2 regions of the Nocardioides sp. NPDC051685 genome follow, and region 2 is predicted to be linked to the other one. Evidence: predicted binding sites of a transcription regulator. Region 2 holds the regulator's gene; the other holds the start of a gene.
The links. Region 2 encodes HrcA, which represses chaperone genes, less so after heat shock. Its sites were predicted from a motif close to TTGGCACTCGNNNNNNNCGAGTGCCAA; they were not measured.

Region 1 (15,561 bases), on a different contig from region 2:
CGGGGATCCGGCCGCGGTGGATCGCGAGCGTGGCCGGGATCCCGACGAGCAGTGCGAGCACCGTCGCCAGGAGGGCGATCTCGACGCTGCTCGCGAGCGCGCCCACGAAGGGGCGGTATGCGAGCGCTTCGCCGAACCATCGGAGCGACAGCCCTTCGGGCGGGAAACGCAGCGTGCGGCCGGCCGTGAAGGCGGTCGCGACGACGAACAGGATCGGGACGATCATGATCACGTACCCGGCGACGGCGAGGGTCGCGGCGACGGGGCGGCGCTCGTTCACGAGGTCGCTCCCTTCCGTGCGACGACCGAGGACACGGCCGAGACCGCGAACACGAGCACCGTCATGACGAGCGCGGTCGCGGATGCGCTCGCCCAGTCGATCGAGATGCTCGAGTACGTGAACAGCTGTGTCGCGAGCATCCGGTTGCCCGACCCTCCGAGCAGGTACGGGGTCGTGTACGCGGTGACGGATCCGGCGAACACGAGCGTCGCCGCGACCACGATGCCTGGGAGGGAGAGCGGCAGCACCACATCCCAGAACGTCCTCGTCCGGCTCGCGCCGAGTCCGCGCGCGGCGTTGTCCAGGCCGGCGTCGACCTGGGACACGGCCGAGTAGCAGGTCACGATCGCGAGCGGCAGGAAGAGCTGGGTGAGGCCGAGCACGATCGCGGCGGGCGTATAGAGCAGCTGCGGTGCCTCGTCGACGAGGCCGAGCGCGGTGAGCAGCTGTCCGAGTGCACCGTTCGAGCCGAGCACGACCAGCCAGCCGAAGGTACGGACGACATTGCTGAGCAGGAGCGGGAAGATCGCGACGGCCAGGAGCACGCCCGACCACCGCGACGTCATCCGTGCCAGCAGGTAGGCGATCGGGAAGCCGAGCGTGACACAGAGCGCCGTCACGACGAGCCCGATCAGCAGTGTCCGACCGATGATCGTCAGGTCATAGGGGTCGGTCAGCATCTGCCCGAGCCGAACCAGGATGTCGCCGGTCGCGGTGCCCGGTGGCGAGAACAGCATCGCCAGCGAGGGCACCAGGAAGCCGATGAGCAGGAAGGCTAGACCGGGCAGCAGCAGGAGCACGGTCGCGAGACGGGTTCTCATTCGCGCCTCCAGGTGAGGGATGGGAATCGATCGATGTAACCGGTTGCATCACACCGTACGAGCCATCCCGATACCGCCGCCAGTAACGCGGGTAAATATCTTGTTACATGGATGCGCAACCGGTTTCGCAGTGCGTCTATGATGAGGCGGAGAGAGGGGGTGCCATTGGCTACGATCGCGGACGTCGCGGCGCTTGCCGGCGTCTCGAAGGCGACCGCGTCGCGCGCCTTCTCGCGCCCCGGGGTCGTCTCTCCCGCCACCGCGCAACGGGTGCGCGACGCCGCGGAGAAGCTCGGCTTCGTCGCGAACGCGGCGGCACGGCAGCTCGCGGGTGGACGCACCGGCATCGTCGCGCTGGTCGTGCCCACGCTCGCCAACAGCTTCTTCACGCCGATCATCGCCGGCGCGCAGGCCAGGGCGGACGCCGAAGGCCTCCAGCTCACCGTCGTCGTCCACCCGTTGGCCAAGATCGACGAGCTCCCGGGGTTCGCTCGGCTGTCCCGGCAGGTCGACGGCTACATCGTCGTCGCCCCTCGCGGAACCGACGACCTCGTCGCCTCCGCGACGCGTAGCAAGCCTGTCGTCCTCATCGACCGCGAGATCGACGGCATCGCCTCCGTCGCCGCCGACACAGCGACCGCGTTCGGCGAGCTCGCCGAGCGGCTCGCCGCCGACGGCCATCGGCGACTGCTCCACATCGGTGGCCCGGAGGGATCCTGGCAGGACCGGCAGCGCACCGCCGCCGTCCGCGCAGCGAGCGAGCGCGCGGGAGTGCGCATCGACGTCATCGGCCCGTACGCGTCGACGTTCGCCGCCGGCGTTCGCGCTGCGGAGGAGGTCCGGCGGCTCCGGCCGACCGCGGTCATCCCGTATGCAACAGCGATCGGGCTCGGCGTGCAGTACGCGCTGCTCGCATCCGGCGACGAGTTGCCGGTGGTCAGCTCGGAGCACGAGATCGTCGCCGCCCTCGGACTCGAGGACACCCCGGCGATCGACGTGGACGGCGAGGAGCTCGGCTGCGTTGCCGCGGAGCTCCTCATCGCACGCATCGCTGATCCCGCCCTCGATCCGGTGCAGCGGCGGTTGCCCGTTCCCCTGGAATGGGCGTCGCGCTGATCCGGCGATCCTTGCGCCTCACGGCCGCTTTCCTCCTGGACATCGTGGACGTTGCCGTCGACGAATCCGGAGGCGATCCAGCCGGTGGGTGGAGCTCAGCCGGTCGGTGCCTGCTCGTCGGTGTCGGCATCCAGGTCGCCTGAGCGCTTGGCGCCGGTGCTGAGCAGGTCGGCGGTGAGGCCGGCGGCTGCGCGGTAGTCGACGGTCCCCGCAGGCGTACGCGGCACCGACTCGACCAGCAGGACGAGCTTGGGCTCGTGGGACTCCCCGAGCCGCTCGCGGGCGTGCTTGCGCAGGTCGGCGGCCGTGGTCTCGGAAGCAGGAGCAAGCTGCACCAGCGCCGCGACCTGCTGGCCCCAGCGCGGGTGCGGCATGCCGAAGACGGCGGCGTCGACGACGTCGTCGTGGGCGAGGAGCACACCCTCGATGGTCTCGGGGTGGATCTCGAGGTCACCGGTCCGCACCAGGGTCGCGGCCCGGCCGAGCAGCGTGATCGAGCCGTCCTCCTCGCGACGCGCGAGGTCGCCGGGGAAGGTCCAGCGCCGGTTGTCGATCAGCTTGATGGCGGTGGCCGAGCGGGCGTTGTCCTTGTAGTAGCCGAGTGCGGCCGGGCCGGAGCGGGCGAGCAGGCCCTCGACACCGGGGGCCGCCGGGGTGAGGTCGGGGTTGAAGACCTCCACCTCGGGGCCGACCATGAACCGCGCCTCACCGGGCGCGAGCGGCGAGCCGTCGTCGGCCCGGGAGCCGGTGACGCCGGTCTCCAGGGTGCCGTAGGAGTCGACGATGACCCGGCGGGCGAACGCGTTGCGGAGCACGGAGAGGACGCCGTCGGAGAGCGGCGCCGCGGTGTTGGAGACGCCGGCGAGCGAGTGCAGCGGCCAGCGCTTCTTGCCGGTCAGCCGCGCCGCGGCCACCGGCCGCGCCTGGGCGTCGCCGAGGAGCGTGATCGCGGTCGCGCCGGTCTGTTCGGCGAGGTCGAGGAAGGCCTCGGCGGAGAAGGTGGGCGAGGTGTCGAGCACCGCGGTGCCGCCGGCGACCAGCGCTCGCAGGAGCAGCAGCTGGCTCTGCCCGTGTAGCAATGGTCCACCGGCGAGCAGGACGACGCCCGAGTCGCGGGCGGCCGCCTCCGCGGCGAGCCCCTCGACCGACGGGATCGGTGCGTTGCGGCGGACCGTGTTGAGGGCGGCCCAGATCAGGTCCTCCTGGCGCCAGACGGCGCCCTTCGGGGTGCCCGTGGTGCCGGTGGTGAAGATGATGTGCCAGTCGCCGGGCGTACGTCCGACCGTCGGCCGCTCCTTGGACGCCGCGGCGACCTTGGCGTCGTAGTCGGGACCGAGGACGACCCGATGGTCCAGGGACAGCGAGAGCTCGTCGAGGTCATCGGTGAACTCGGGCGAGACGATGGCCGCGACACAGTCGGTGGCGGCGTACGTCCGGGCGAGCTCGTCGCGCCGGTAGGCATGGTTGATGTTGATCGGGATCGTGCGGGCCTTGAGACACCCGTAGAGGGCGTCGACCCACTCGATCCGGTTGGCCGCGTGGATGGCGACCTGCGCGCCCGGCTCGAGGCCGACGCTCAGCAGGTGGTTGGCCAGGCGGGTCGCACGCTCGTCGATCTCGGCGTACGTGTAGGCGCGGTCGGTGGTGACGACTGCCGTGCGGTCGGGGATCGCATCGGCCATCGCTTCCAGGATGTCGGGCAGTGTGAGGGGGATCACGGCGGACACAGAGACGTAGGCTTTCCAGGGGTAGGGCCGTACGGCACCGAACCGTACGTGTGCGGATCAGCCGGTCGTCACCTACGCGCCTCGAGCAGCTCGGCAGCGACCGTAGCGCTCGCACGATAGTCCACCTTGCTCACGGGCGTGCGGGGGACTCGCTCCACGAGCAGGATGACCTTGGGCACCTTGTAGGCGGAGATGAGGCTGCGGCAGTGCTCCCGGAGCGCCTCGTCCGAGGTCGTGGCGCCCTCGCGAAGCTGCACGAGCGCGGTCACCTGCTGGCCCCAGCGATCGTGCGGGGTGCCGACGACCGCGGTGTCGAAGACGTCCGCGTGCCGCAGCAGGACGGCCTCGACCTCCTCGGGGAAGACCTTCTCGCCACCGGTGTTGATACAGCCCGAGCCGCGGCCCAGGACGGTGATCGAGCCGTCCTCCTCGCGCCGCGCGAAGTCGCCCGGGATCGACCAGCGCTGCCCGTCGACCTCCTTGAACGTCGCGGCGGTCTTGACCGGGTCGTTGTAGTAGCCCAGCGGGATCGATCCGGTGCGGGCGAGCATCCCGGTCTCGCCCGCCGCGCACGGCTTCAGCTCGGTGTCGAAGACCTGTACGTCCATCCCGACCTGGAACTTCGGCGCGGCCTGCGCGCCCTCGGTGCCCTCGTCGACCTGCATGCCGGTCGCCCCGGACTCCGAGGCGCCGTAGGAGTCGAGGATGTAGCGGCCCGGCAGCGCCTCCCGAAGCTGGGTGCGGACCCCTGCGGAGAGAGGCGCGGCGCCGTTCGAGACGGCGAACAACGCGCTCAGGTCCCAGCGTTCCGGCTCGCGCAGGATCGCCTCGGCGACCGGGCGGCCCATCGCGTCGCCGAGGAAGGTGAGCGAGTTGACCCCGGCGGCCTGGACGAGGTCGAGGATCGTCTCGGCCGACCAGGTCGGCTCGGTGTAGAGCGAGACCGTGCAGCCGGCGACATGGCCGTTGCCCATGATCCACTGGCTGCCGCCGTGCATCATCGGGCCGCAGGCCAGCAGCACCATCGGCGTCTCCTGCGCCGCGGCCTCCTGGGCGAGCTGCTCGACGGTGTCGAAGGGTGCTCCGAACCGGCTCGCGTTCATCGCGGCACGGATGATGTCCTCCTGACGCCACACGACGCCCTTCGGCATCCCGGTGGTGCCGCCGGTGTAGATCACGTAGCGGTCGTCGGGGCTGCGCTCGACGTCGGGGCGCTCCTTGGGCGCGGCGGCGACCGCGGCGTCGTACTCCTCGCCGAGCACCAGCGTCGGGATCCCCAGGCCGAGCGCGGCGACCGCCTCGACGTGCTCCGGACCGATGATCGCGGCGACCGCGTCGGAGTTGCGGTAGAGGTGGTCGAGCTCGTCGTGGAGGTACTTGTGGTTGATGTTGATCGGCACCGCCCGCGCCTTCATGCACCCGTAGAAGGCGTCGACCCACTCGATCCGGTTGCGGGAGTGGACGGCGACGTGGTCGCCCGGCTCGATGCCCTGCCCGATGAGGTGGTTGGCCAGCCTGGAGGCGCGCTCGTCGATCTCGGCGAAGCTGTAGGCGTGCTCCATCGTGAACACGGCGGTGCGGTCGGGGACGGCGTCGGCCATCGCCTCGAGGATGTCGGGGAGAGTGATCGGGGTCACGTCGTCGAGTGTGGCAACTAGAACGTGTTCTCGTCTAGGGAATGAGGTTCAAAACCTTCCAGGACGTACGCCGCGGCTCGCCGCCGGCTGAGGTCTGCCTGCTCCGGTCCATGCGTGCAGAGCGCGATGCCTTCGTCGTACGCCTCGACCGCCTCACGGTGGCGATCCAGCCGCTCCAGCAGCTGCGCTCGTACGGCAGGCAACCGGTGTCCCGGGAGCGCGACCGACTCCAGCGCCCGGAGCCCGGCCTCGGCCCCGTCCGCCTCGGCGACGGCGACGGCCCGGTTGAGGCGTACGACCGGGGTGTCGCGGAGCGCGAGCAGCTCGTCGTAGCGCTCGACGATGCGGTCCCAGGCGGTCGCCTCGGAGCTGGGCGCGACCGCGTGCTCCGCGGCGATCAGGGCCTGGAGCAGGTAGGGCGCCGGTGCCGCGTGGGCGAGCGGGGTGAGGATCGCGAGTGCCTCGGTGATCTCGTCGACGTTCCAGGCGGTGCGGTCCTGGTCGGGGAGCAGGACCAGGCCGCCGTCCGGCCCGATCCGGGCCGCCCGGCGGGAGTGCTGCAGGAGCATCAGGGCGAGCAGCGCGTCGGCCTCCGGGTCCGGGGCCGGAAGCACCGTCCGCAGCACGCGGACCAGCCGGATCGCCTCGCCGGCGAGGTCGCTGCGTACGACATCGGGACCGGTGCCGGGGGCATAGCCCGCCGTGAACGCGAGATAGGCGACCTCGGCGACGATGCCGACCCGTTCACCCAGGTCGGCGAGGTCCGAGGGCACCTCGAAGGAGGCGCCCGCGAGCCGCTTGCGCGCCCGGGTCAGCCGGGCCGCCATCGTCGCCTTCGACTGCAGGAAGAGCCGGCCGATGTCCTCGGTGGAGACGCCGAGGACCAGCCGGAGGGTGAGCGCCGCGGCGGCTTCGCGGGACAGGGTCGGGTGGGCACAGAGCAGCACCAGCCGGAGCCGCTCGTCCGTGACCGCCTCGCCGCCCGCGCCGGCCGGCACCGTGGCCATCACCTGCTGCGCCTCCTGGGTCAGCGCCGCGTCCACCGCGAGCAGCGGCATCTTGCGAGCCAGCACCTCCTCGGTCCGCATCCGGTCGACGATCCGCCGGCGGGCGGTCGTGAGCAGCCACGCGGGTCCGTTGTCCGGCTCGCCGTCCTCCGGCCAGCGCCGGGCGGCCGCCTCGAAGGCGTCGGCCAGGCCGTCCTCGGCCAGGTCGAGACGGCGGAACTGCGCGACGAGCAGGGCCAGCAACCGGCCCCACTCCTCGCGCAGCAGCGTCTCCAGCATCGACGCGGGTCGCTCTAGTCCGCCGCGCGGATCTCGATCGCCGACTCGACCGTGGCGAGCAGCTTGCAGCACTCGGCCAGATCGTCCCGGTCCTCGGACTCGACGACGTAGAGCCCGGCGAGGTGCTCGGCCGCCTCGGTGTACGGGCCGTCGGTCACGCCGGAGGCACGCACGGTCACCGCCGTCGACGGGACGGCGAGCGCTGCGCCGTACCCCTTCAAGATCCTGTGGCCGCGCTCGGCGAGCAGGGCCGCGAACTTCTCGTGCACGGCGAACAGCGCGTCCCTCTCCTCCTCCGGCTTCGCCTGCCACTCGGCCTCGACGTTGGGGATGAGCAGGTAGTACCTCATGCGGACATCCCCTCGTGCTCGACGATCTCGCGGACCTCGAGCGCCGTCTCCAGCTCGGCGAGCACCTTGCAGCACTCGAGCATGTCGTCGACGTCGTCGGTCTCGATCGTGTAGAAGCCCGTCACGTGCTCGACGGTCTCGGCGAACGGGCCGTCGGTGATCACCACCCCGTCGCCCTCCTTGCGCAGCGTCTTGGCCTTGCTGGAGTGGTGGAGCTCGGCGCCGCCGGTGACCTTGTGGCCGCGCTCGGCGAGCAGCTTGGCGAACTTGCCGTGCACCTCGTAGCCGGCGGCCTTCTCCTCCGGCGTCGACTCGGCCCAGAAGGCCTCGTTCGCCGGCAGCAGCACCATGTATCTGGTCATCGTGATCCCTTTCGTCCGATGGGTTTGAGTCTGTCACCGGGGATGACGGGTGGGACAAGACCAAATCGACACCCGGAAGGAACGAAGATGTACGTCATGCGTTCAACTGGCCCCGGAAGGCTCTGGGTGTGACCGCCCCCCTGCTGCGAGGAGACCTCGCGCCCGAGCCCCGGACGCTCGTCGACATCTTCCGGGCCACCGCGGCCCAGGTGCCCGACGAGCCGGCCGTCGACGCGGGCAACGGCCTGCTGACGTACGCCGAGCTCGAGGAGGCCGCCGACGGGCTGGCCGCCGAGCTCGACGCCGCCGGGATCGGGCCGGGGGACAAGGTCGGGCTGCGGATCGCGAGCGGCACGACCGACCTGTACGTCGCGATCCTCGGGATCCTCTGCGCGGGCGCCGCCTACGTGCCGGTCGACGCCGACGACCCGGAGGAGCGGGCCCGGCTGGTGTTCGGTGAGGCGCAGGTCGCGGCGGTCGTCGGCAACGATCTGCGGGTAGCTCTCACTCCACGCGCCCCTGACGAACTGGTGGCCGATTCCGGCGTGTCGTCTGCCCAAACGTCAGGGGCGCGCGAGCCGGAGCTGACCGACGACGCTTGGGTGATCTTCACCTCCGGCTCGACCGGCACGCCGAAGGGCGTCGCGGTGACCCATCGCAACGCCGCCGCGTTCGTCGACGCCGAGTCGCGCCTCTTCCTCCAGGACGCCCCGATCGGGGTCGGTGACCGGGTGATGGCCGGTCTCTCGGTCGCCTTCGACGCGAGCTGCGAGGAGATCTGGCTGGCCTGGCGCTACGGCGCCTGCCTGGTCCCGGCACCGCGGGCGCTGGTCCGCTCCGGGGTCGACGTCGGCCCGTGGCTGGTCGCCAACCGGATCACGATCGTCTCGACGGTGCCGACGCTGGTGGCCCTGTGGCCTGCGAGGTCCCTCGACCGGGTCCGGCTGCTGATCACCGGCGGCGAGGCGATCCCGCCCGAGCTCGCCGCCCGCCTGGTCACGCCCGACCGAGAGGTGTGGAACACCTACGGCCCGACCGAAGCGACCGTGGTGGCCTGTGGCGCCCGGCTGAGCGCGGAGGGGCCGGTGCGGATCGGGCTCCCGCTCGACGGCTGGGACCTCGCCGTCGTCGACCCTCTGACCGGGGAGCGCGTGCCCGAGGGGGAGACCGGCGAGCTGATCATCGGCGGCGTCGGCCTGGCGCGCTATCTCGATGCGGCGAAGGACGCCGAGAAGTACGCCCCGATGCCCACTCTCGGCTGGTCACGGGCCTACCGTTCGGGCGACCTGGTGGTCAACGACCCCGCCGGGCTGCTCTTCGGTGGACGCGCCGACGACCAGATCAAGCTCGGTGGCCGGCGCATCGAGCTCGGCGAGATCGACAGCGCCCTGCTGCAGCTTCCCGGCGTCGTCGGGGCCGCGGCGGCGGTGCGGCGGAGCGCCGCCGGCAACAGCCTGCTCGTCGGCTACGTCACCGTCGACGACACCTTCGACCAGACCTCGTCCGTCGGGAGGCTGCGGGCCGACATGCCGGCGGCCCTGGTGCCGCGGCTGGCGGTGGTCGACAGCCTCCCGACGCGTACGAGCGGGAAGGTCGACCGCGACGCACTGCCGTGGCCGCTCGCGTCCACGGCCGGTGCGGGGGAGGGGCTCAGCGACACCGAGGCCTGGCTGGCCGGGCTGTGGAACGACATCCTCGGCGCCGAGGTCACCGGATCGGGGGCGGACTTCTTCGACCTCGGCGGCGGCAGCCTGACCGCCGCCCAGATGGTCAGCCTGATCCGCGAGCGCTTCCCCGAGGTCGCGCTCGGCGACATCTACGACCAGCCGAAGCTCAGGGCCCTGGCCGCCTACATCGACGAGCTGGGCAGCTCCGCCGCGGTCTCCGAGCACGAGGTGCCGGCGGTCCGGCTCAAGACCCAGGTCGCGCAGGTGGTCGCGACCATCCTGCTGCGCTGCCTGGCGGCGCCGCGCTGGCTGACCTGGATCGCGCTCGGGACGACGCTGGCCCAGCAGTGGGCGCCGTGGCTGCCCTCGCTCAGCTGGTGGGTCCTCGCCCCGGCCGTCCTCGCCTTCCTGACCCCGCCCGGTCGGATGCTGCTTGCCGCGGGTGCGGCGCGACTGATCCTCCGCGGCGTACGTCCCGGCGAGCACCCGCGCGGCGGCAAGGTCCATCTGCGGCTGTGGCTGGCGACGCACGCGGTCGACGAACTCGGCGCCCACGGTCTCGCCGGGGCACCGTGGATGCTCTGGTACGCCCGGCTGCTCGGCGTGCGGATGGGCAAGAACGTCGACCTGCACAGCCTGCCGCCGGTCACCGGCATGCTCACCCTCGGCAAGGGCTGCTCGATCGAGCAGGAGGTCGATCTCTCCGGCCACTGGATCGAGGGCGACGTGCTCCATCTCGGCGAGGTCTCGGTGGGCGACCGTGCCCGGGTCGGGGCGCGGTCGACGCTCCTGCCCGGCTCCCGGGTCGGCGACGACGCCGAGGTCGGGCCCGGTTCGGCCGTCTTCGGCGTGGTGCCGGCGGGCGAGTTCTGGTCGGGTTCGCCGGCAGTCCGAGCCGCGAGGGAGGCCCGCGGACCGTGGCAGCCACCGCAGGCACGGGCCCAGGTCTGGATGCTCCTCTACGGCATCGCGGCCGCCGTCCTCGCCCTGCTCCCCGCGGCCGCCATCGGCGTCGGCATCCTCGTCGGCGTCGCCCTGGCCGGTGTGCCCGACTCCTACGCCGACATCTGGCCGCTGCTCGCCTGGAGCCCGGTCGCCGTGGTGGTCGGGCTCGTGACCCTGGCGGCGCTCATCTGGGCCGTGGTGCGGCTCGCCGGTGTGGCGATCAGTCCCGGCGTACATCCCGTACGCAGCCTGGCCGGTGTCGCGGTCTGGTCGACGATGCAGGTGCTCGACGAGGCGCGCACCTGGCTCTTCCCGCTCTACTCCTCGACGCTGACGCCGCTGTGGCTGCGGGCGCTCGGCGCGAAGATCGGCAGGCACGTCGAGGCGTCGACGGTCCTGATGATCCCCGGGCTGACGCAGGTCAACGACCAGAGCTTCCTGGCCGACGACACCCTGATCGGTGGCTACGAGCTCGGCGGCGGTTGGCTGCGGACCGAGCGGGTGAAGATCGGCAAGCGGGCCTTCGTCGGCAACTCGGGCATGGCCGCGCCCGGCCGCAAGGTGCCGAAGGCGTCGCTGGTCGCAGTGCTCAGCGCGGCCCCGCGCCGCAAGCGGGCGCAGAAGGGGGAGAGCTGGCTCGGCTCGCCGCCGGCGCCGCTGCGCCGCGCGGCCGGGGAGGCCGACTCGGGACGTACCTATGACCCGCCGGCCGGGCTCAAGATCGCCCGCGCGCTCGTCGAGCTGGCCAGGTTGGTGCCCCAGACGCTCGCGGCACTGCTCTACGCCGGGGTGGTCTATGCGCTCGTCAGGATCTGGGAGGTGACCGACCTCCTCGTCGCGCTGCTCGTCGCCGGGCCGGTGCTCGCCGCTGCCGGAGCGGTCGCGGCCGGCATCACCGTGGCGGCGAAGTGGCTGCTCGTCGGCCGGATCCGGGCCGGGTCGCACCCGCTGTGGAGCTGGTTCGTGTGGGCCAACGAGCTGGCCGACACCTTCGTCGAGGTGCTCGCCGCGCCCTGGTTCACCGGTGCCGTGTCCGGCACCCCGGTGCTCAACCTCTGGTTCCGTGCCCTCGGAGCGAAGATCGGCCGCGGCGTGTGGATCGAGACCCACTGGCTCCCCGAGACCGACCTGGTCGAGCTCGGCGACGGCGCCACGGTCAACGCCGGCACGGTCGTGCAGACCCATCTGTTCCACGATCGTGTGCTGGCCCTCGACGCCGTCACTCTCAAGAGGGGCGCCACGCTCGGCCCCAACTCGGTGATCCTGCCCGCCGCCGCCATCGGCCGGCACGCGGTCGTCGGCCCGGTCTCGCTGGTGATGCGCGGGGAGAGTCTCCCGGACAAGACCCTGTGGATCGGCAACCCGATCGGCCCGTGGGACCAGGCGACCTGAGAGGCACCCTCTAACATGACCGCCGTGCCGAAGCTCCCCACAGCCGACCCCTATCTCCCGGGACACGGGGACCTGTCGTGGAGCGCGACCCACTACGACCTCGAGCTGACCTATGACCTGGTCGGCAACCGGCTCGCGGGCACCGCGACGATCCGTGCGATCGCGGTCGACGACATCAGCCGCGTCGTCCTCGACCTCGCCTACCTCCGCGTGCAGAAGGTGGCGATCGACGGCCGTCCGCCGGCCAAGTGGAGCCACCACGACCATCGTCTGATCCTCAACCTCCGCTCGCGGGTCGCGGCCGGCGAGGAGTTCGTGATCACGGTCAGATACTCGGGCAAGCCCCGTCCGGTGGTGCTGCCGCACCACGGCGACGCCGGCTGGGAGGAGCTCGACGACGGCGTCATCGTCGCAGGTCAGCCGCATGGTGCGCCGACCTGGTTCCCGTGCAACGACCGCCCCTCCGACAAGGCCCGCTACGCGATCAGCGTGACCACGGCGCCCGGCTATGCGGTCGTCTCCAACGGCGAGCTGACCTCCCGCGTACGCCGCGGCAGCGGGGAGACCTGGCGCTACTGGCAGGCCGAGCCGATGGCGACCTATCTCGCCACGGTGCAGATCGGGCGCTACCGGGTCATCGACATCGCGCCCACCGAGGGACCGGGCGGCCGGGTGCCGATCCGGGCTGCGTACCCGGTCGACGCCACCGCCGGGTTCGAGGCCTCCTTCGGGCGGCAGCGGGAGATGATGGCCTACTTCACCTCGGTCTTCGGGCCCTACCCGTTCGCCTCCTATTCCGTCGTGGTCACCGACGACGAGCTCGAGATCCCCCTCGAGTCGCAGTCGCTGTCGACCTTCGGGCGCAATCACCTCACCGGCGAGTGGTCGGAGGTACGCCTCGTGGCCCACGAGCTCGCCCACCAGTGGTTCGGCAACGCGGTGACGCTGCGCGAGTGGCGCGACATCTGGCTGCACGAGGGTTTTGCCTGCTACAGCGAGTGGCTGTGGTCGGACGCCTCCGGGGGCCGCTCGTGCGGCGAGCACGCCCGCCACCACCACCGCCGGCTGGCCGCGCTGCCCCAGGACCTGGTCGTCGCCGACCCCGGGCCCGCGGACATGTTCGACGACCGTGTCTACAAGCGTGGAGCGCTCACCCTGCACGCGCTGCGGCGCACGGTCGGGGACGATTCCTTCTTCCGGATCCTGCGCACCTGGGTCGCCCGGCACAGCGGCGGCTCGGTCGACACCGCCGACTTCGAGACCCTCGCGGCCGAGGTCTGCGGCCGCGACCTCACCCCGCTCTTCGAGGCCTGGCTGCGACGGCCCTCGCTGCCGGATCTTCCTGCCTGACTATCGTGGTGCCGTGCCTGAGCTGACCTTCCGTGACGCCACCTTCACCGACGTCGACACGCTGGTGGAGCTGATCGAGTCGGCCTACCGCGGCGATGCCTCTCGGGCCGGGTGGACCACCGAGGCCGACCTGCTCGCGGGCCAGCGGACAGACCCCGAGGGCGTACGCGAGGTGATCACCGCTCCGGGCTCCCGTCTCCTGGTCGCCGAACGCGCGGGCGAGATCGTCGCCTGCTGTCAGCTGCAGAAGCGGGAGGCGTACGTCTATTTCGGCATGTTCTCCGTGTCGCCGAGCCTGCAGGGCGCCGGTGTCGGCAAGACCGTCATCGCCGAGGCCGAGCGGATCGCGCGTGCGTGGGGCGCCGAGGAGATCCGGATGACGGTGATCCGCCAGCGCGAGGACCTGATCGCGTTCTACGAGCGGCGGGGGTTCGGGCGTACGGGCCGTTTCGAGCCGTTCCCTTACGGCGACGAGCGCTTCGGGCTGCCGCTGCGGGACGATCTGGAGTTCGCCGAGCTCGCGAAGCCGGTCTGAGTTTCTTGCACTCTCGGGGGTCGAGTGCTAAACATGAGGCTGGCACTCTTACCATGAGAGTGACAATCACCGGACCGGTGACGTTGAGGCGTCGCGAGCGGCAGGGAAGGGTCCTGCCGGGAGTGGCGTCGTCCGTCGCGGGCAACCCATCGGACCGGATCCAACGAACTTCCCAAGTGAAGGATCGCAGGAGCAATGCCGAAGCTCATCGCTTTCAACGAGGAGGCCCGTCGGGGTCTGGAGAAGGGTCTCAACACCCTCGCCGACGCCGTCAAGGTCACCCTCGGTCCCAAGGGCCGCAACGTCGTGCTCGAGAAGAAGTGGGGTGCCCCCACGATCACCAACGATGGTGTCTCCATCGCCAAGGAGATCGAGCTCGAGGACCCCTACGAGAAGATCGGTGCCGAGCTGGTCAAGGAGGTCGCGAAGAAGACCGACGACGTCGCCGGTGACGGCACGACGACCGCGACCGTTCTCGCCCAGGCGCTCGTCCGCGAGGGCCTGCGCAACGTCGCCGCGGGTGCCAACCCGGCCGGCCTGAAGCGCGGCATCGAGGCGGCCGTCGACGCCGTCACCGAGCAGCTGCTCGCCCAGGCCAAGGACATCGAGACCAAGGAGCAGATCGCTGCTACCGCCTCGATCTCCGCTGCTGACACCACCGTCGGCGAGATCATCGCCGAGGCGATGGACAAGGTCGGCAAGGAAGGCGTCATCACCGTCGAGGAGTCGAACACCTTCGGGCTCGACCTCGAGCTGACCGAGGGTATGCGCTTCGACAAGGGCTACATCTCGGCCTACTTCGTGACCGACCCGGAGCGTATGGAGACCGTCCTCGACGACCCGTACATCCTGATCGTCAACTCGAAGATCTCCAGCGTCAAGGACCTGATCCCGGTCCTGGAGAAGGTCATGCAGACCGGCAAGCCGCTGGTCATCCTGGCCGAGGACGTCGACGGCGAGGCTCTCTCCACGCTGGTCGTCAACAAGATCAAGGGCACCTTCAAGTCCGTCGCCGTCAAGGCTCCGGGCTTCGGTGACCGCCGCAAGGCCATGCTGCAGGACATCGCCATCCTCACCGGTGGTCAGGTCATCTCCGAGGAGGTCGGCCTCTCCCTGGAGACCGCCGGCATCGAGCTGCTCGGCCAGGCCCGCAAGGTCGTCATCACCAAGGACGAGACCACCATCGTCGAGGGTTCGGGCGACCAGGGTCAGATCGAGGGTCGGGTCAACCAGATCCGCGCCGAGATCGAGAAGTCGGACTCCGACTACGACCGCGAGAAGCTGCAGGAGCGCCTCGCCAAGCTGGCCGGCGGCGTGGCCGTCATCAAGGTCGGCGCGGCCACCGAGGTCGAGCTCAAGGAGCGCAAGCACCGCATCGAGGACGCCGTCCGCAACGCCAAGGCTGCTGTCGAGGAGGGCATCCTCGCCGGCGGTGGTGTCGCACTGATCCAGGCTGCCGCCGTCGCGTTCGAGAAGCTCGAGCTCGAGGGTGACGAGGCCACCGGTGCCTCGATCGTCAAGGCCGCCATCTCGGCGCCGCTGAAGCAGATCGCCATCAACGCCGGCCTCGAGGGCGGCGTCGTGGCGGAGAAGGTCGCCGGCCTCCCGCAGGGCCACGGCCTCAACGCCGCCACGGGTGAGTACGTCGACCTGCTGGCCGCGGGCATCATCGACCCGGCCAAGGTGACCCGCTCGGCGCTGCAGAACGCCGCGTCGATCGCCGCGCTGTTCCTCACCACCGAGGCCGTCGTGGCCGACAAGCCGGAGAAGGCCGCCGCTGGTGGCGACCCGACCGGTGGCATGGGTGACATGGGCGGCATGGGCTTCTGATCGAGCCCCGCTAGCTCCACCAAGCAGGGCCTCTCCTTCGCGAGAGGCCCTGCTTGCGTTTTCGCGAGGCATGTTCCTTCGTCAAGGTATGCAGGGAAAGGACCGCCTCCCTGGCGGAGTTCCGCAGGGGAGGTGACCCTTCGGCTGCATACCTTGACGAAGCAACCGCCCCGCCGCCCCAGGACCACCGGGCTACGCTCGACGCCATGGGCCTGAAGGCGGCTTCGGCGCTGGCGGTCTCGGCGGTGCTCCTCGCCGGGTGT
Region 2 (14,182 bases):
GGGCCCCGAGAGCGAGTACGTCCTCGACGGCCGCCGCGAACCCCACCAGCTGCGCCGCCGGGCGGACGATCTCGATCCGCTGGGTGTAGAAGTCGTGGACCGGCTGGGTCCAGGCTCTGATCAGCGCGGCGTCGGCGGCGGTGTGCATGTGGATCGTGGAGCGCAGCGAGGAGAGCCGGACCAGCGCGCTCGACTCCAGCTGGGCGCTGAGCGCGTAGGGGTCGAAGGCCTCGAGCCGGGCGGCCAGCGCCATGAACGGCGGCAGCTGGTCCTGCGCCTGCAGACCGACCAGGTGCTCGATCATCTCGGCCGGGGTGAGCGACGCCCGCGACAGCAGATGCTGGCGGAGCAGGAGGGTCCGGTTGAGCTGCCGTTCGGTGAGGATCACGGTAGCGATGATGTCCTACTCGACGGTGATGTGGGCGCCGACCTCCTCAGCAGGCCTCCCCTCCCCGTCGGAGGTGTCGTCGGTGCGGGCGATGAAGACGTACGTCCCGGGCTCGAGGTCGGAGACGTCGACCGTCGTCGTCCACGGGTAGAGCTTGTCCATCCAGCCCTCGGCCGTTGCGTGACCCTCGAGCACCGTCTCGCCGGTGGTGTCGCGGACCTCCCACGGAACGTTCGCCTCGGGAGAGTTGGCCTTGCCGGAGGCCTCGAAGCCGCCCGACACCGTCGCTCCCTCGGCCGGGGCCGCCAGGATGATCAGCTCGGAGGTGCGTGGCAGCGTCGACGGCTGCTCGGAAGGCTGGGCCGAGGTCTTCGGGTCCTCGGCGACGGCATCCTCGTCGCCACACCCGGCGGCCAGCACGCCACAGAGCGCGAGAGCGATGATGGCGCCCGCCGGGCGCGTACGTGTGCTCCTCATGTCCCCATACTCACCCGCGACCCCCGACAGAGAAACCCCCCACGCCGAGACGTCAGTTTCTGACCGCGAGAGGTCAGAAACTGACGGCGAGAAGTCGACCCCTGACGACGAGAAGTCAAGTTTCCGGGTCAACACTCGTCGCCGAGAAGTGACTCCTCGACGTCACAAACTGACCTCTCGGCGTCAGATTTCGACTTCTCGGGGTTAGTCCCAGCGACGGGTGCGGGCCAGCATGGCGGCGCAGGCGGCGACGCCGGCCGTCGAGGTGCGCAGGACCTCGCCACCGAGGCGGATGGTGGTGGCACCGGCCTTCTCGAAGAGGGCGATCTCGTCCTCGGTCAGACCGCCCTCGGGGCCGACCACGACGAGGATCGTGCCCTCGTCGATGACGGGGACGGCGCCGAGCGGGAGGGTGCCCTCCTCGTGGAGCACGACGGCGACGTCGGCCGCATCGATCATCGCCATGACGGCGTCGGTGGTGGCCAGCGGCTCGACCTCGGGGTGCCACAGCCGGCGAGACTGCTTCGCGGCCTCACGGGCGGTGGCCCGCCAGCGGGCGAGCGACTTGACCGCGCGCTCCCCCTTCCAGACAGCGACCGAGCGGGCCGCCGCCCACGGGACGATCCTGGCGGCGCCGATCTCGGTGAGCATCTCGACCGCCAGCTCGCCGCGGTCGCCCTTGGGCAGCGCCTGGACCACCGTCAGCGACGGCTCGGGCGGCGCATCGCCGAGGATGATCTCGTCGACGCGTACGGTCATCGACTTCTTGGTGGTCTGCGTGATCGTGCCGGTGACGCCCTCACCGGCGCCGTCGGTGAGCACGACCTCCTCGCCGACCCGGAGGCGGCGTACGACGACCGCGTGGTGGCCCTCGTCACCGCTCACCTCGATGGCGTCGCCGACACGGGTGCCGACGAGCGACTCGACGAGGTGAACGGGAAGGGTCATCGTGGATCAGTGCCCGTTGAGGGTGTCCTTGAACCAGGAGAAGACGCCGCCCTTGTGGGCCGCCTTGAGCTGGCCCTGGACGGACTCCTCACCCCGCATCTCGGCGAGCTGGCGCAGCAGCGCCTCCTGCTCGAGGTCGAGCTTGGTGGGGGTCTCCACGTTGATGGTGACGATCAGGTCACCGCGACCGCCACGCAGCCCGGGGACACCGCGGCCACGCAGGACGTGGTCGGTGCCGGACTGGGTGCCGGGCTTGAGGTCGATCTGGATCGAGGCGTCCTCGGGGTCGATCTGGTCGGCGCCGTCGCCGACGAGGTCGGCCTCCAGCGTCGGCAGGTTGAGCGTGGTGCCGAGCGCGGCCGCGGTCATCGGCACCTTCGCGGTGCAGTGCAGGTCGTTGCCGCGGCGGGTGAAGGTGGGGTGCTTGGCGACGTGGATCTCGACGTAGAGGTCGCCCGCAGGGCCGCCGCCGGGACCGATCTCGCCCTGCTCGGCGAGCTGCACCCGGGTGCCGTCGTCGACGCCCGGCGGGATCTTCACGGTCAGGGTGCGGTGGGAGCGCACCCGGCCCTCGCCGCCGCAGTCGCGGCAGGGGTCGGGGATGACGGTGCCGAAGCCGTTGCAGGCCGAGCACGGGCGCAGCGTGCGGATCTCGCCCAGGAAGGAGCGCTGCACGACCGCGACCTCACCCTGTCCGTGGCAGGTCTCGCAGGGGATCGGGTGGGAGCCTTCCGCGGCCCCCTCGCCGCCACAGGTGTCACACACGACCGCGGTGTCGACCTTGAGGTCGCGGGTGACGCCGAAGGCGGCCTCGGCCAGGTCGATGTCGAGCCGGATGAGGGCGTCCTGGCCGCGGCGTACGCGAGGACGGGGGCCACGCCCGGCGCCGCCTGTGCCCGCACCGGCGCCGCCGAAGAAGGCGTCCATGATGTCGGTGAACGAGAAGCCCGCACCCTGCGCGCCGAAGCCGCCCCCGAACGGGTCACCGCCGCGGTCGTAGGCAGCCCGCTTCTGCGGGTCGCTCAGCACCTCGTACGCGTGGGAGATCTCCTTGAACTTCTCCTGCGACTCGGCGTCGGGGTTGACGTCAGGGTGGTACTGGCGCGCCAGCTTCCGGTACGCCTTCTTGATGGTTGCGTCGTCGGCGTCCTTGTCGACACCGAGGAGCTCATAGGGGTCCAACGTCGGTCTTCCTGCCATCGGAGTTCGTCGTTCTCTCTTACGCCTCGTCGAGGATCCGGGAGAGGTAACGCGCCACCGCGCGCACCGCAGCCATGGATCCGGGGTAGTCCATCCGGGTCGGCCCGACCACGCCCAGCGTGGCCAGCGCCTCGTCACCAGGTCCGTAGCCGGTCGCCACCACGCTGGTCTGCGACAGCTCCTGGTAGGGGCCCTCGGCACCGATCCGCACCGTGACCAGTCCGCCCGCGGTCGCCTCACCCATCAGCTTGAGCAGGACGACGTGCTCCTCGAGGGCCTCCAGGAGCGGGCGTACGGCGGTGTCGAAGCTGTCTCCGAAACGGGCCAGGTTGCTGGTCCCGCCGATGGAGATCCGCTCGTCGGAACGGTGGTCGCTCATCGCCTCGATCAGGGCCTCGGCGACGCTGCTGGCGAGGTCGTCCTTCGAGGCGTCGGCCTCGGGTTGGGCGATCGCGCGAAGCGCCTGGCAGGCCTCACCGATGATGACGCCGTCCACGGCGGCGTTGACCTGTGTACGCAGCCCGGCCAGGGTCTCCTCGGAGACCTCCTGGGTCACCTCGAGCAGCCGCTGCTCGACGCGACCGGTGCTGAGGATGAGCACGAGGAGGAGCCTGGTCGGGGCCAGGGCGACCAGCTCGACGTGGCGGACGGTCGAGCGGCTCAGGGTCGGGTATTGCACCACCGCGACCTGGCGGGTCAGCTGGGAGAGCAGGCGGGTCGAACGGCTGACGACGTCGTCGAGGTCGACCGCGCCGTCGAGGAAACCGGCGATCGCCCGCTTCTCCGCCGCCGTCATCGGCTTGACCGTGGTCAGCCGGTCGACGAAGAGCCGGTAGCCCTTGTCGGTGGGCACCCGTCCGGCGCTGGTGTGGGGGGCGGTGATGTAGCCCTCCTCCTCCAGCGCGGCCATGTCGTTGCGTACCGTCGCCGGCGAGACGCCCAGGCCGTGACGCTCCACGAGGGCCTTGGAGCCGACCGGCTCCTCGGTCTTCACGTAGTCCTCGACGATCGCCCGGAGGACGGAGAGCCTGCGTTCGTTCTGCATGTGCGCTCCTATCGTCCTGGCTGCCTGGCACTCATTCCGTGCGAGTGCCAATCCTACCGGTTTGCGTCACAGGAACCAGTTTCCGGTGGCCGCTTCCTTCTGTGGAACGGGTTACTTCTCTCGCCATCGAGACAGCCTTAGGTTAGGCTGACCTTAGAGTCATTGTCTCTCTGCTCCCGCCCCACTGGAGATTCCCATGATCGCCGACGATCTGCTGGTCCGCATCGCGACCCACGCCAACGACGAGCACCAGGCCGACCTATGCCGCTCGCTCTCCGCAAGGCTCGGGCTCCGGCCGCGTCACATCGTGGGCGTACGCCTCTCCCACCTCACCGCGGAGAGCGTCGACGTCTCCTGGATCACCCTCGACGGCGGCCACCACGTGACCTTCCGGTTCCCGGAGACCGCGGCCACCCCCGACGAGGTTCTCGAGCAGCTCGGGCGCGTGCTCACCGGTTCTCGCTGCTGACTCCATTAACGTTCTCCGGATGAGCGATCGCTACGGCTCCGACGTCCTGGCCGGCGACTGGAAGAAGCCCAAGCACGGGCGTGCCGTCGAGACTCCCGCCGAGCTGGGCGCGGTGGTCGAGGAGGTCGAGACCGACTTCGTCGGCGAGATCGTGCGGATCGACCGCGACCTGCACACGCTGACCTTGGAGGACCGGAAGGGCAAGCGGCGTACGTTCCCGCTCGGGCCGGGCTTCTGGCTCGAGGGCAAGCCGGTCATCCTCACTCCCCCGGTGACCCGCGCGGCGCCGGCGAAGCCCACCCGCACCGCCTCCGGCTCGGTGGCCGTCTCCGACGTCAAGGCGCGGGTGGCGCGCGAGTCGCGGATCTTCGTCGAGGGGCGTCACGACGCCGAGCTGGTCGAGAAGATCTGGGGTGACGACCTGCGGATCGAGGGGGTCGTCGTCGAATACCTGGGCGGGGTCGATGACCTCGCCGACCACCTGGTCGACTTCCGTCCCAGCCGCGAGCGGCGGGTCGGGGTGCTCGTCGACCACCTGGTCAAGGGCTCGAAGGAGGCCCGGATCGCGGAGTCGATCCGGCGCTCGGCGGTCGGCCAGCACGTGCTGATCGTCGGTCACCCGTTCATCGACGTGTGGCAGGCGGTCAAGCCGGCCCGGGTCGGGCTGGAGGCCTGGCCGAACGTGCCGCGCTCGATCGAGTGGAAGAAGGGCATCTGCCAGCACCTGGGCTGGCCCCACCGTGACCAGGCCGACATCGCCCGGGCGTGGAAGACGATCCTGGGACGGGTCAACTCGTTCGGCGACCTCGAACCGGCCCTGCTCGGGCGGGTCGAGGAGCTGATCGATTTCGTCACCGAGCCGGCCTGAGGCCTCGCCCGCTCACTCGAGCGCGACACTCTCCCGGCAGGCGTCGATGAACCTGTCGACGGCGTCCTGGGACGCGTCGATCCGCTTCAGGAAGTCGGGGTGCGGCTCCTGGGGCTTGATCGCCAGGGCCGCTTCGATCGCGTCGTCGGCGAGGGCGATGAGCGCCGGGTCCGGGATGAGGAGCCGCACCTTCATCCTGGCGCCCTGCGCGATCGCGCGGACCTCGTAGGAGCGACGGCGCGCGTGCTCGCGATCCTCACGGTCGGCGGCGAAGGCGTGATACCGGTCCATCCGGCTGGTCCTCAGCTCGAGGAGTGCGCTCGCATAGGAGGCGCACGCATCGACCCGCTCCTGGCGCAGCTGCTCGGTTCGGGCGAGGAGCTGCTGTTGGCGGGCGGTGCTTCGCTGGATGACGTACGTCGCCCCGGAGCCCAGGAGCGTCCCGAGGATCGCGATCAGGCTCGCTGCAATGACCTGCATGGTGCGCAACGACACCACACTTGACCCACCTCGGCCTAGTCGGTTTCTCACCGAGGCGGGACGACGCGAGGATCAGTAGGACGACTTCTTCGGCATGATGATCCACAGCACGATGTAGATGATGAACTGCGGTCCGGGAAGCAGGCAGGAGATGACGAAGGCCAGCCGGATCAGGTTCGAGTTGATGCCGAAACGCTGGCCGAGACCGCCGCAGACGCCGGCGATCCATTTGTCGTTGCTGGGACGGGAAAGAGTTGTGGTTGCCATGACTCCACTCTCCCCCGTCGGGCGCTCTTTACCAATCAGGATCACCCCTGATCCTTCGGTCAGGACGAAGATCCCGGACTCAGGGCTCCTCAGGGGAGCAGGTCCCGGACCACCGCGTCGGCGAGGAGCCTGCCGGTATCGGTGAGGACGATCGTGTCGCCGTCGACGGTGACCAGGCCGCGGCGTACCTGCTCGGGGAGGGCGGCGCGGCCCTCGTCGTCGAGGGTGTCGGTGTGGAGGCCGTCCTTGAGCCTCAGCTCGAGGAGGACCCGCTCGACCCGACGGTCCTCCGCGGCGAGGATCTCGCGCGCGTGGGCGGGGCTCTGGTGGGCGTTGATGCGGTCGGCGTACGCCTTGGGGTGCTTGACGTTCCACCACCGGGTGCCGCCGACGTGGCTGTGGGCGCCGGGGCCGACACCCCACCAGTCGCCGCCCTGCCAGTAGAGCATGTTGTGGCGGCAGCGCTGGGTGTCGTCGGTGGCCCAGTTGGAGACCTCGTACCAGGTCAGACCGTGTTTCTGCAGGGTGGCGTCGGCGAGCTCGTACTTGTCGGCGAGATCGTCCTCGTCGGGCATCTCGAGCTCGCCCCTCCTGACCCTTCGGGCCAGGGCGGTGCCGTCCTCGACGATGAGGGAGTAGGCCGAGATGTGGTCGGGGTTGCTGGCCAGGGCGGTGTCGAGGCTGGTGCGCCAGTCGTCGATCGACTCGCCCGGGGTGCCGTAGATGAGGTCGAGGGAGACCTGCTCGAAGCCGGCTCTTCTGGCCCATTCGACGACCAGCGGGACGCGCTCGGGATCATGGGTGCGGTCGAGGGTGTGCAGCACGTGCGGGACCGCCGACTGCATGCCGAAGCTGAGCCGGGTGAAGCCGCCCTCGCGCAGCGTGCGCAGGTAGTCCAGGTCGACGGAGTCGGGGTTGGCCTCGGTCGTCACCTCGACGTCGCCGGCGAGACCGAACTCTTCCTTGATCGCGGTCAGGATCCCGGTGAGGTCTTGGGCCGGGAGCAGGGTCGGGGTGCCACCGCCGAAGAAGACCGTGTCGACCGGCTTGTCACTCTCGGTCAGCACCCGGCGGGCCAGCCTGACCTCCTCGATGGCCTGGTCGGCGTACGTCTGCCGGCTCACGCCTTCGCCGAGCTCGATCGCCGTGTAGGTGTTGAAGTCGCAGTAGCCGCACCGGACCGTGCAGAACGGGACGTGGACGTAGAAGCCCAGGCCCTTCTCCCCCAGCGTGCTCAGCGAGTCGGCCGGAAGCGACCCGTCGGTGGGAGCGGGATCGCCGGGAGGCAGAGCGGAAGGCACCCGTCCATTATCGGATCCACCTGTCGAAAAGGGTTAACCGTGCCTGGAGCGGGGTGCGAAGATTTCGGCGTGCTCGACGATGTTCTCGACAACCCGGTCTGGCACTCGCTGACCGATGCGCACGCCTCGCTCGCCGAAGGCACGGGACTCGGGCGTCGCTACCGGCCCGACGTCTCGCCGTTCGCCGCGGTCTCCGACCCGCGGGATCCGCAGGCGTGGCGGGATCTGGCCGCGACCGTCGGCCCCGGTGGCACGGCGCTGATCACCGGGGCGGCGGGTGTCTGCGGGGACGGGTGGTCGGTCGTCGGGGGCGGGGAAGGGGTCCAGCTCGTCGAGACCTCGCGGGTCGCGGCCGCGCCCGATCCCGAGGCGGTCGTGCTCGGCGTCGCCGACGTGCCGGAGATGCTCGACCTGGTCGCTCGCACCGAGCCCGGGCCGTTCGAGAAGTCGACCTACACGATGGGTACGTATCTGGGGCTGCGCGACGAGGGCCGGCTCGTCGCGATGGCCGGCCAGCGGATGCACCCGGGCGGATGGATCGAGATCAGCGCCGTCTGCACCGCCCCCGAGGCCCGCGGCCGCGGCCTGGCCAGTCGCCTCGTCCGCGCCGTCACCGCCGACGTCCACGCCCGCGGCTCCCGTGCCCTGATGCATGCCTCGGTCGCCAACACCGGCGCCATCTCGGTCTACCTCGGGCTCGGGTTCGAGGAGCGGCGGCGTACGACCTTCGAACTCTTCCGCGCTCCCGCCTGACCCTGGCGAAACTGCAGTTCTGTCGCGCGAAACCTGTAGTTCTGGCGGTCGAGTCTGCGGTTGTGGGCGACGAGTCTCTACTTTCGTCGCCCACTTCTACAGAGTCGGCCCGCCATTTCTGCGGACTCGGCGGTTGGGGCCTCAGTGGAAGTCGCGGGAGCGGTGGCGGGCGGCGATGGCCTTGGCGGCCTCGGGGTGGATCTCCTCGAGCGGGGCGAGCCGGTCGGCGACGAGGTTGGTCACGCCGTCGTTGCGCTCGAGGATGCCGCGGATGAGCATCACCGAGGTGGAGACGGCGATCTTGCGGTGCTTCCTCCACAGGCCGGCGGAGCAGACGACGTTGAGCATGCCGGTCTCGTCCTCGAGGTTGATGAAGGTGACGCCGCCCGCGGTCCCGGGGCGCTGACGGTGGGTGACCAGGCCGGCGACGGTGATGCGCCGGCCGGGCTCCGCGGTGGGGAGGTCGCTGATCTTCGGGAGCCCCGCTGCGGTCAGGCCGGCCCGGAGGTGGGCAAAGGGGTGGCTGCCGGGAGTCACCCCGGTCGCCCAGAGGTCGGCGAGGGTCTCCTCGACCGGGTCGAGGCCGGGCAGCGCGGGCGTCTCGGCGGTGAACCGTACCCCTTCGAGCTGGTCCTCGGTCTCGGTCCAGCCCGCCTGCCACAGCGCCTGGCGACGGCTCGATGTGAACACCTCCAAACATCCAGCGGTGGCCAACGCCTCGAGCTGGGCCCGTTCCAGACCGGCACGTCTCGACAGATCCAGGGAGTCCTTGAACGGCGCCTCGGACCGGGCCTTCACGATCCGCTCGGCGACGTCCTTGCCGATGCCGCGTACGGAATCCAGGCCCAGCCGCACCGCGAAGTTGGCGTCGCGGCGGTGCTCCGGGGTGGGGTCGGGGGTGCCCGGCACCCACTCGGTCCGGGTCCCGTCCAGCCGGCAGTCGTCCTTCCCCGTCGGTGACACGTCGTCGTCGAGCGGCTCCAGGTCGGCGGCGGCCTGGCTGCGGACGAGGTCGGGACGGCGTACCTCCACTCCGTGGCGGCGGGCGTCCTGGGTCAGCGACTGCGGTGAGTAGAAGCCCATCGGCTGGGCGCGGAGCAGGCCGGCCAGGAACGCGGCCGGGTAGTGGAGCTTGAACCACGACGAGGCGTAGACGAGCTTGGCGAAGCTGAGCGCGTGGGACTCGGCGAAACCGAAGTTCGCGAAGGAGAGGATCTGGGTGTAGACCGCCTTGGCGGTCTGCTCGGTCATCCCCTTGGCGCGCATGCCCCGGTAGAGCTTTTCCTTGAGCGAGTCGATGCGCTCGACGCCGCGCTTGGAGCCCATCGCCCGGCGCAGCAGGTCGGCGTCGTCGTGCGAGAAGTCGCCGAGCACCCGGCCCATCTCCATGAGCTGCTCCTGGAACAGCGGCACCCCGCGGGTCCGCTTCAGCACCGGGATCAGCAGCTCGTGGGAGTAGCTGACGGGTTCGCGCCCGGTGGCCCGGCGTACGTAGGGATGGACCGCTCCACCCTGCACCGGGCCGGGCCGGATGAGCGCGATCTCGATGGCCAGGTCGTAGAAGCAGCGTGGCTGCAGGCGCGGCAGGGTGCCGATCTGCGCGCGCGACTCGACCTGGAAGACCCCGATCGAGTCGGCCCGGCAGAGCATGTCGTAGACCGCCGGCTCCTCCTTGGGGATGGTCGCCAGGGTCCAGCCCTCCCCCAGGTGCTCCGCAGCCAGATGCATCATGTGGTCGAGGGCCGCCAGCATCCCGAGCCCGAGCAGGTCGAACTTCACCAGGCCCATGTATTCGGCGGCGTCCTTGTCCCACTGGATCACGGTGCGCTTCTCCATCCGCGCCCGCTCGATCGGCACCACCTCCCCGATCGGCTCCTCGGTCAGCACCATCCCGCCGGAGTGGATGCCGAGATGGCGCGGGGCTCCATGGATCTCGGCGGCCAGCGCCAGGACGGGCGCGGGGATGCCCACGTCGTCGGGCGCCTCGACGCGTGAGTAGCCGACGTGCTTCGACCAGGCGTCCTGCTGCCCGGGGCTGTGGCCGAGCGCCTTGGCGGCGTCCCGGACCGCCATCTTCGGCCGGTAGCCGACGATGTTGGCGACCTGCGCGGCATTACGGCGGCCGTAGGTGTCGTAGACCCACTGGATCACCTTCTCGCGCTTGTCGGAGTCGAAGTCGACGTCGATGTCGGGCTCCTCCTCACGATGCACGGAGATGAACCGCTCGAACGGAAGCTCGTAGAAGACCGGGTCGATCGCGGTGATCCCGAGCGCGTAGCAGACCGCGGAGGCGGCCGCCGATCCTCGCCCCTGGCAGAGAATCCCCTCCCCACGAGCGAACTCGACGATGTCGTGCACGATCACGAAGTAGCCCGGGAAGTCCTTGCTCTCGATGACGTCGAGCTCGTGCTCCACGCGCTGACGGGCCTTCTCGACGAACTCCGGGTCGGTGGCGTACGCCTGCGCATAGCGTTCCTCGAAGCCCTCCTCGATCAGGTGTCGCAGCCGGCTCGCGGCGGTCTCGCCCTCGGGGATCCCGCGCTTGGGCAGCTTCGGGGTGGCCTTGCGCAGGTCGAAGGCGCACTCCTCGGCGATCTCGACGCTGCGTGCCACCGCGCCCGGGTAGCGCCGGAAGAGCTGTTCCATCTCCTCCCCCGACCTGACGTACGCCACCGGCCCGGCCGGGAGCCAGCCGGCGATGTCGCTCAGGGTGCGGCGCGCGCGGACCGCCGCGAGCGCGTCGGCCACCCGGTGCCGGTCGGGCGTGGCGTAGTGGACGTTGTTGGTGGCGACCGTCGGGAGACCGGCCTCGCGGGCGATGCCGGCGAGCAGGTCGTTGTCGTAGGAGTCGGTCGGGTGGCCGCGGTCGGTCAGCTCGACGACGACGTTGTCCTTGCCGAACCGATCGACGAGACCCCGCAGCGCCCGGGCCGCGGCGATCGGGCCGGTGGTCGTGAGAGCCTGGCGCACCTCGCCTTTGCGACACCCGGTCAGGATCAGCCAGTTGCCGGCCCGAGCCCGGTCGGCGAGCTCGTCGAGGTCGTAGGCGGGCCGGCCCTTCTCGTCGCCGCGCAACTGCGCCTCGGTGATCGCGCCGGCCAGCTGCCGGTAGCCCGCGACTCCCCGGGCCAGCACCAGGAGATGGCTGCCCTCGGGGTCGGCGATCCCGTTCTGCGGCTTGGTCAGGCCCAGAGACAGCTCGGCGCCGTAGACGGTCAGCAACCGGTCGCTCTCGCCGACTGGACCCAGCGTCGTAGCCGCCTCGGCGAAGGCCGGGGCACCGTAGAACCCGTCGTGGTCGGTGATCGCGATCCCGCGCAGCCCCTGCCGGATCGCCTCGGCGACCAGTGCCGAGGGTGAGCTCGCTCCATCGAGGAAGGAGAAGTCGGAGTGGGCGTGGAGCTCGGCGTACGGCACCACCGGGCCCTCCGGCCCGCGCACCTCCTCCTCGGTCAGCCGCTTCTTGCGCCGGGAGATCGGGGCGTCACCGTAGGGGTCGCTCGGCGGACGGCCCGAGAGCCGCCGCTCCAGCTCCTTCCACGGGATCTCGGGGTTGTTCCAGCCCATCAGGCACCTCGGACCTCCATCAAGGTATGCAGCCGAAGGCTCACATCCCCGGCGGAGTTCCGCGAGGGATGTGTTTGTTCACCTGCATACCTTGATGAAGGAGCACACAGCCGCTCAGTCATAGGACGCCTCCGTGAGCCAGTGATCGGTGTCGAAGGTGGCCAGCCAGGCGCGGCCGTCGACCCCGACGAGCTGGAAGCGGGCGACCCGCCGCCCGCCCCCGGGCTCCCACCATGCCTCGGTGACCGGCCACGGACCGGCCCAGGAGGCGACCCGCTGCCAGGGCTGGCCCGCCGAGGGCCGGTAGCGGACGGGGTCACCGGAGACTCCACCGCGCGGGAGCACCACCACCTGCCGTCCGGCCTGGTCGCAGACCTCCGCCGGCCACGGATCGGCGAGCACCCGGGCCGGGGCCGGCGGCGGGATCGAGCCCGGCCACGGCAGCGCGCGGTCGCGGAGAGTGGTGGGGCGGTCGCCCCAGGGGACGTACGCCTGCCGGTCGCGCGGGCTCCGGCCGCCCTGCAGCACCGGGGCGACGACGGCCTCGTGGCCGAGCAGCCCCTGCACCCGGGCGATGCCGCGGTCGACGCGCTCGTCCGTGCCGCCCCAGAGGCCGTCGGCGTGGACCGCCTCGGGGACGGCGACCTCGGGGACGAAGCGGACCCGGGTCACCGCTCCTCCGCGTCCGCCCGAGACCGCGCCGACCAGCTGCCAGTGCAGCCGGTCGATGAGATCGACGGCAGAGAACCAGCGCGGGTGCGCCCAGGTGCGGCAGGAGTCCACGACGTCCTCCATCGCGACCTCGATCCGCACCTCGGTGCAGACCTCCTGACGCGTCGCCAAGCCCTTCACGAACCCCTCCGCCGCCTGTCGTGCCGAGAAGCAGACGGCCTCGGCGGAGTCGAGCGGCGGCTCGAAGGCGACCTCGGTGGTGAGCTCGGGCGGTGGCGTACGCCCGGTCACCGGCCGCGCACCCTCACCGTGGATCACCCGGCGGACCCAGGCGGCCTGCGCCCCGAAGCGCGCCTTGACGTCGGCGCCGGGCAGGTCGGCGAGGCCGCCGAGCGTGGTCAGGCCGAGACGTTGCAGCAGGCTGACCGCGTTGGCGTCCTCGAGGACGTGGACCGGCAGGGCGCGCAGGAACGCGGTCGAGCCGCCGTCGGCCGGGACGGCGTACGTCTCCTGCAGCCCGGCGCTCCGCGCGGCCTGCTCGGCGGTGAAGAGCTCGTCGGCGATGCCGATCCGTACGTCCCAGATCCCCAGCCCGACCACGCACTCGGCGATCGCCGCGCCGGCCTCGGCCTCGCCGCCGTAGAAGCGTGCCGGCGAGCGCAGCGCGACCAGCCCGGGGCGCAGCGGCATGACGCCGGGGCGCAGCTCCTCCAGGCGCGCCAGCACCTCCTCGAACACCCGCGCGTCGCGGGCGTCGTCGGCGGCGAGCACCTGCACCTCGGGGCAGCGCGACTGCGCGTCGCGGCGCCGCATCCCGCGCTTGATCCCGAACTCTCGCGCCGCCTGGTTGGAGGCCTGGACCCGGTTCTGCGCGAACACGGCCGCCGGCAGGTGCCGCGGCAGCCCCTGCTCACCCAGCGCCGCGGCGACCGGCCAGTCGGCGCACCAGACCACCATCGTGCGGCTCATGCGGACTCCTGTTTCCGCAGGTCAGCGAGGTCCGCGACGGGCTCCAGGACGCGCCGCAGACCGCCGTCCTCGGCCGGGAACCAGAGCGCCGTACGCCGCGGCGGAGCCGTCCCGCGCACCGCCTCGACCACCATCCGTCTCGCCCGGAGATGGCCGTCGCCGTTGCCCAGACCGACCCAGCGCGGCTCGGTCGCCCGGAGACGTACGTCTGCTCTCGGCCACTCCCCCAGCGCGACCAGCGCGGCGCCGCGGGTGCGCAGCCGGGCGCCGATCTTCTCGGCGACGCTCGGGGTCACCCGACCGGTCGGCCGGACCAGCACCAGCGTGGTCACATCGACCAGCGCCGCGGTCGCCTCCAGCCAGGAGTCCTGGGGTCGCGGCACCAGGATGGTCCGCTCCAGGTCGACCCCCGCCTCGGCCGCCGCCTCGGCGCCGAAGTCCTCGATCCCGACGACCGCGGTCCACTCCCCCGCCCCCGACGGTCCCGCGAGCAGCAGCATCGCCAGCGACAGCGAGTCGGCCGCGTACGTCCCACCTGCCCGCAGCTGCACCACCCCACCCAGCGCCTCGTGCGTCGCCAGCTCCGCCCCCATGCCCGGCTTCTGCTCCAGCCGCCGCACCTTGGACCGAAGCTGCTCGATCTGAGCCAGCTTCTGGTGTCGTTCGATCCCCGCTACCACTCCCACTCAATGAGTATCGAACATTTGTTCGAACAGAGCAAGGTCGCCGAGGCGTCACTCCTGTGATGTCTCAGGACTCCGGTGACAGTTCTGCGTCA

Region 1: groL (chaperonin GroEL) is a predicted target of HrcA. The motif match lies at 13,508-13,534, and genes of this name have one in related genera.

Annotation. Positions count from the first base shown of each region.
Region 1 is NZ_JBITCR010000001.1:270,787-286,347, reverse strand. It holds gene ACIA03_RS01400 (ABC transporter permease) at 1-280, opposite strand, end outside; gene ACIA03_RS01395 (ABC transporter permease) at 277-1,101, opposite strand; gene ACIA03_RS01390 (LacI family DNA-binding transcriptional regulator) at 1,267-2,217, shown strand; gene ACIA03_RS01385 (AMP-binding protein) at 2,313-3,935, opposite strand; gene ACIA03_RS01380 (AMP-binding protein) at 4,013-5,581, opposite strand; gene ACIA03_RS01375 (RNA polymerase sigma factor) at 5,599-6,867, opposite strand; gene ACIA03_RS01370 (YciI family protein) at 6,882-7,217, opposite strand; gene ACIA03_RS01365 (YciI family protein) at 7,214-7,579, opposite strand; gene ACIA03_RS01360 (Pls/PosA family non-ribosomal peptide synthetase) at 7,708-11,583, shown strand; gene ACIA03_RS01355 (M1 family metallopeptidase) at 11,599-12,933, shown strand; gene ACIA03_RS01350 (GNAT family N-acetyltransferase) at 12,947-13,468, shown strand; gene groL (chaperonin GroEL) at 13,664-15,298, shown strand; gene ACIA03_RS01340 (alpha/beta hydrolase family protein) at 15,505-15,561, shown strand, end outside.
Region 2 is NZ_JBITCR010000014.1:129,117-143,298, forward strand. It holds gene ACIA03_RS27170 (winged helix DNA-binding domain-containing protein) at 1-388, opposite strand, end outside; gene ACIA03_RS27175 (Gmad2 immunoglobulin-like domain-containing protein) at 404-865, opposite strand; gene ACIA03_RS27180 (16S rRNA (uracil(1498)-N(3))-methyltransferase) at 1,070-1,813, opposite strand; gene dnaJ (molecular chaperone DnaJ) at 1,820-3,013, opposite strand; gene hrcA (heat-inducible transcriptional repressor HrcA) at 3,033-4,058, opposite strand; gene ACIA03_RS27195 (hypothetical protein) at 4,255-4,527, shown strand; gene ACIA03_RS27200 (DUF3097 domain-containing protein) at 4,547-5,395, shown strand; gene ACIA03_RS27205 (hypothetical protein) at 5,408-5,890, opposite strand; gene ACIA03_RS27210 (PspC domain-containing protein) at 5,948-6,142, opposite strand; gene hemW (radical SAM family heme chaperone HemW) at 6,232-7,443, opposite strand; gene ACIA03_RS27220 (GNAT family N-acetyltransferase) at 7,513-8,196, shown strand; gene ACIA03_RS27225 (error-prone DNA polymerase) at 8,338-11,763, opposite strand; gene ACIA03_RS27230 (DNA polymerase Y family protein) at 11,878-13,404, opposite strand; gene ACIA03_RS27235 (hypothetical protein) at 13,401-14,090, opposite strand.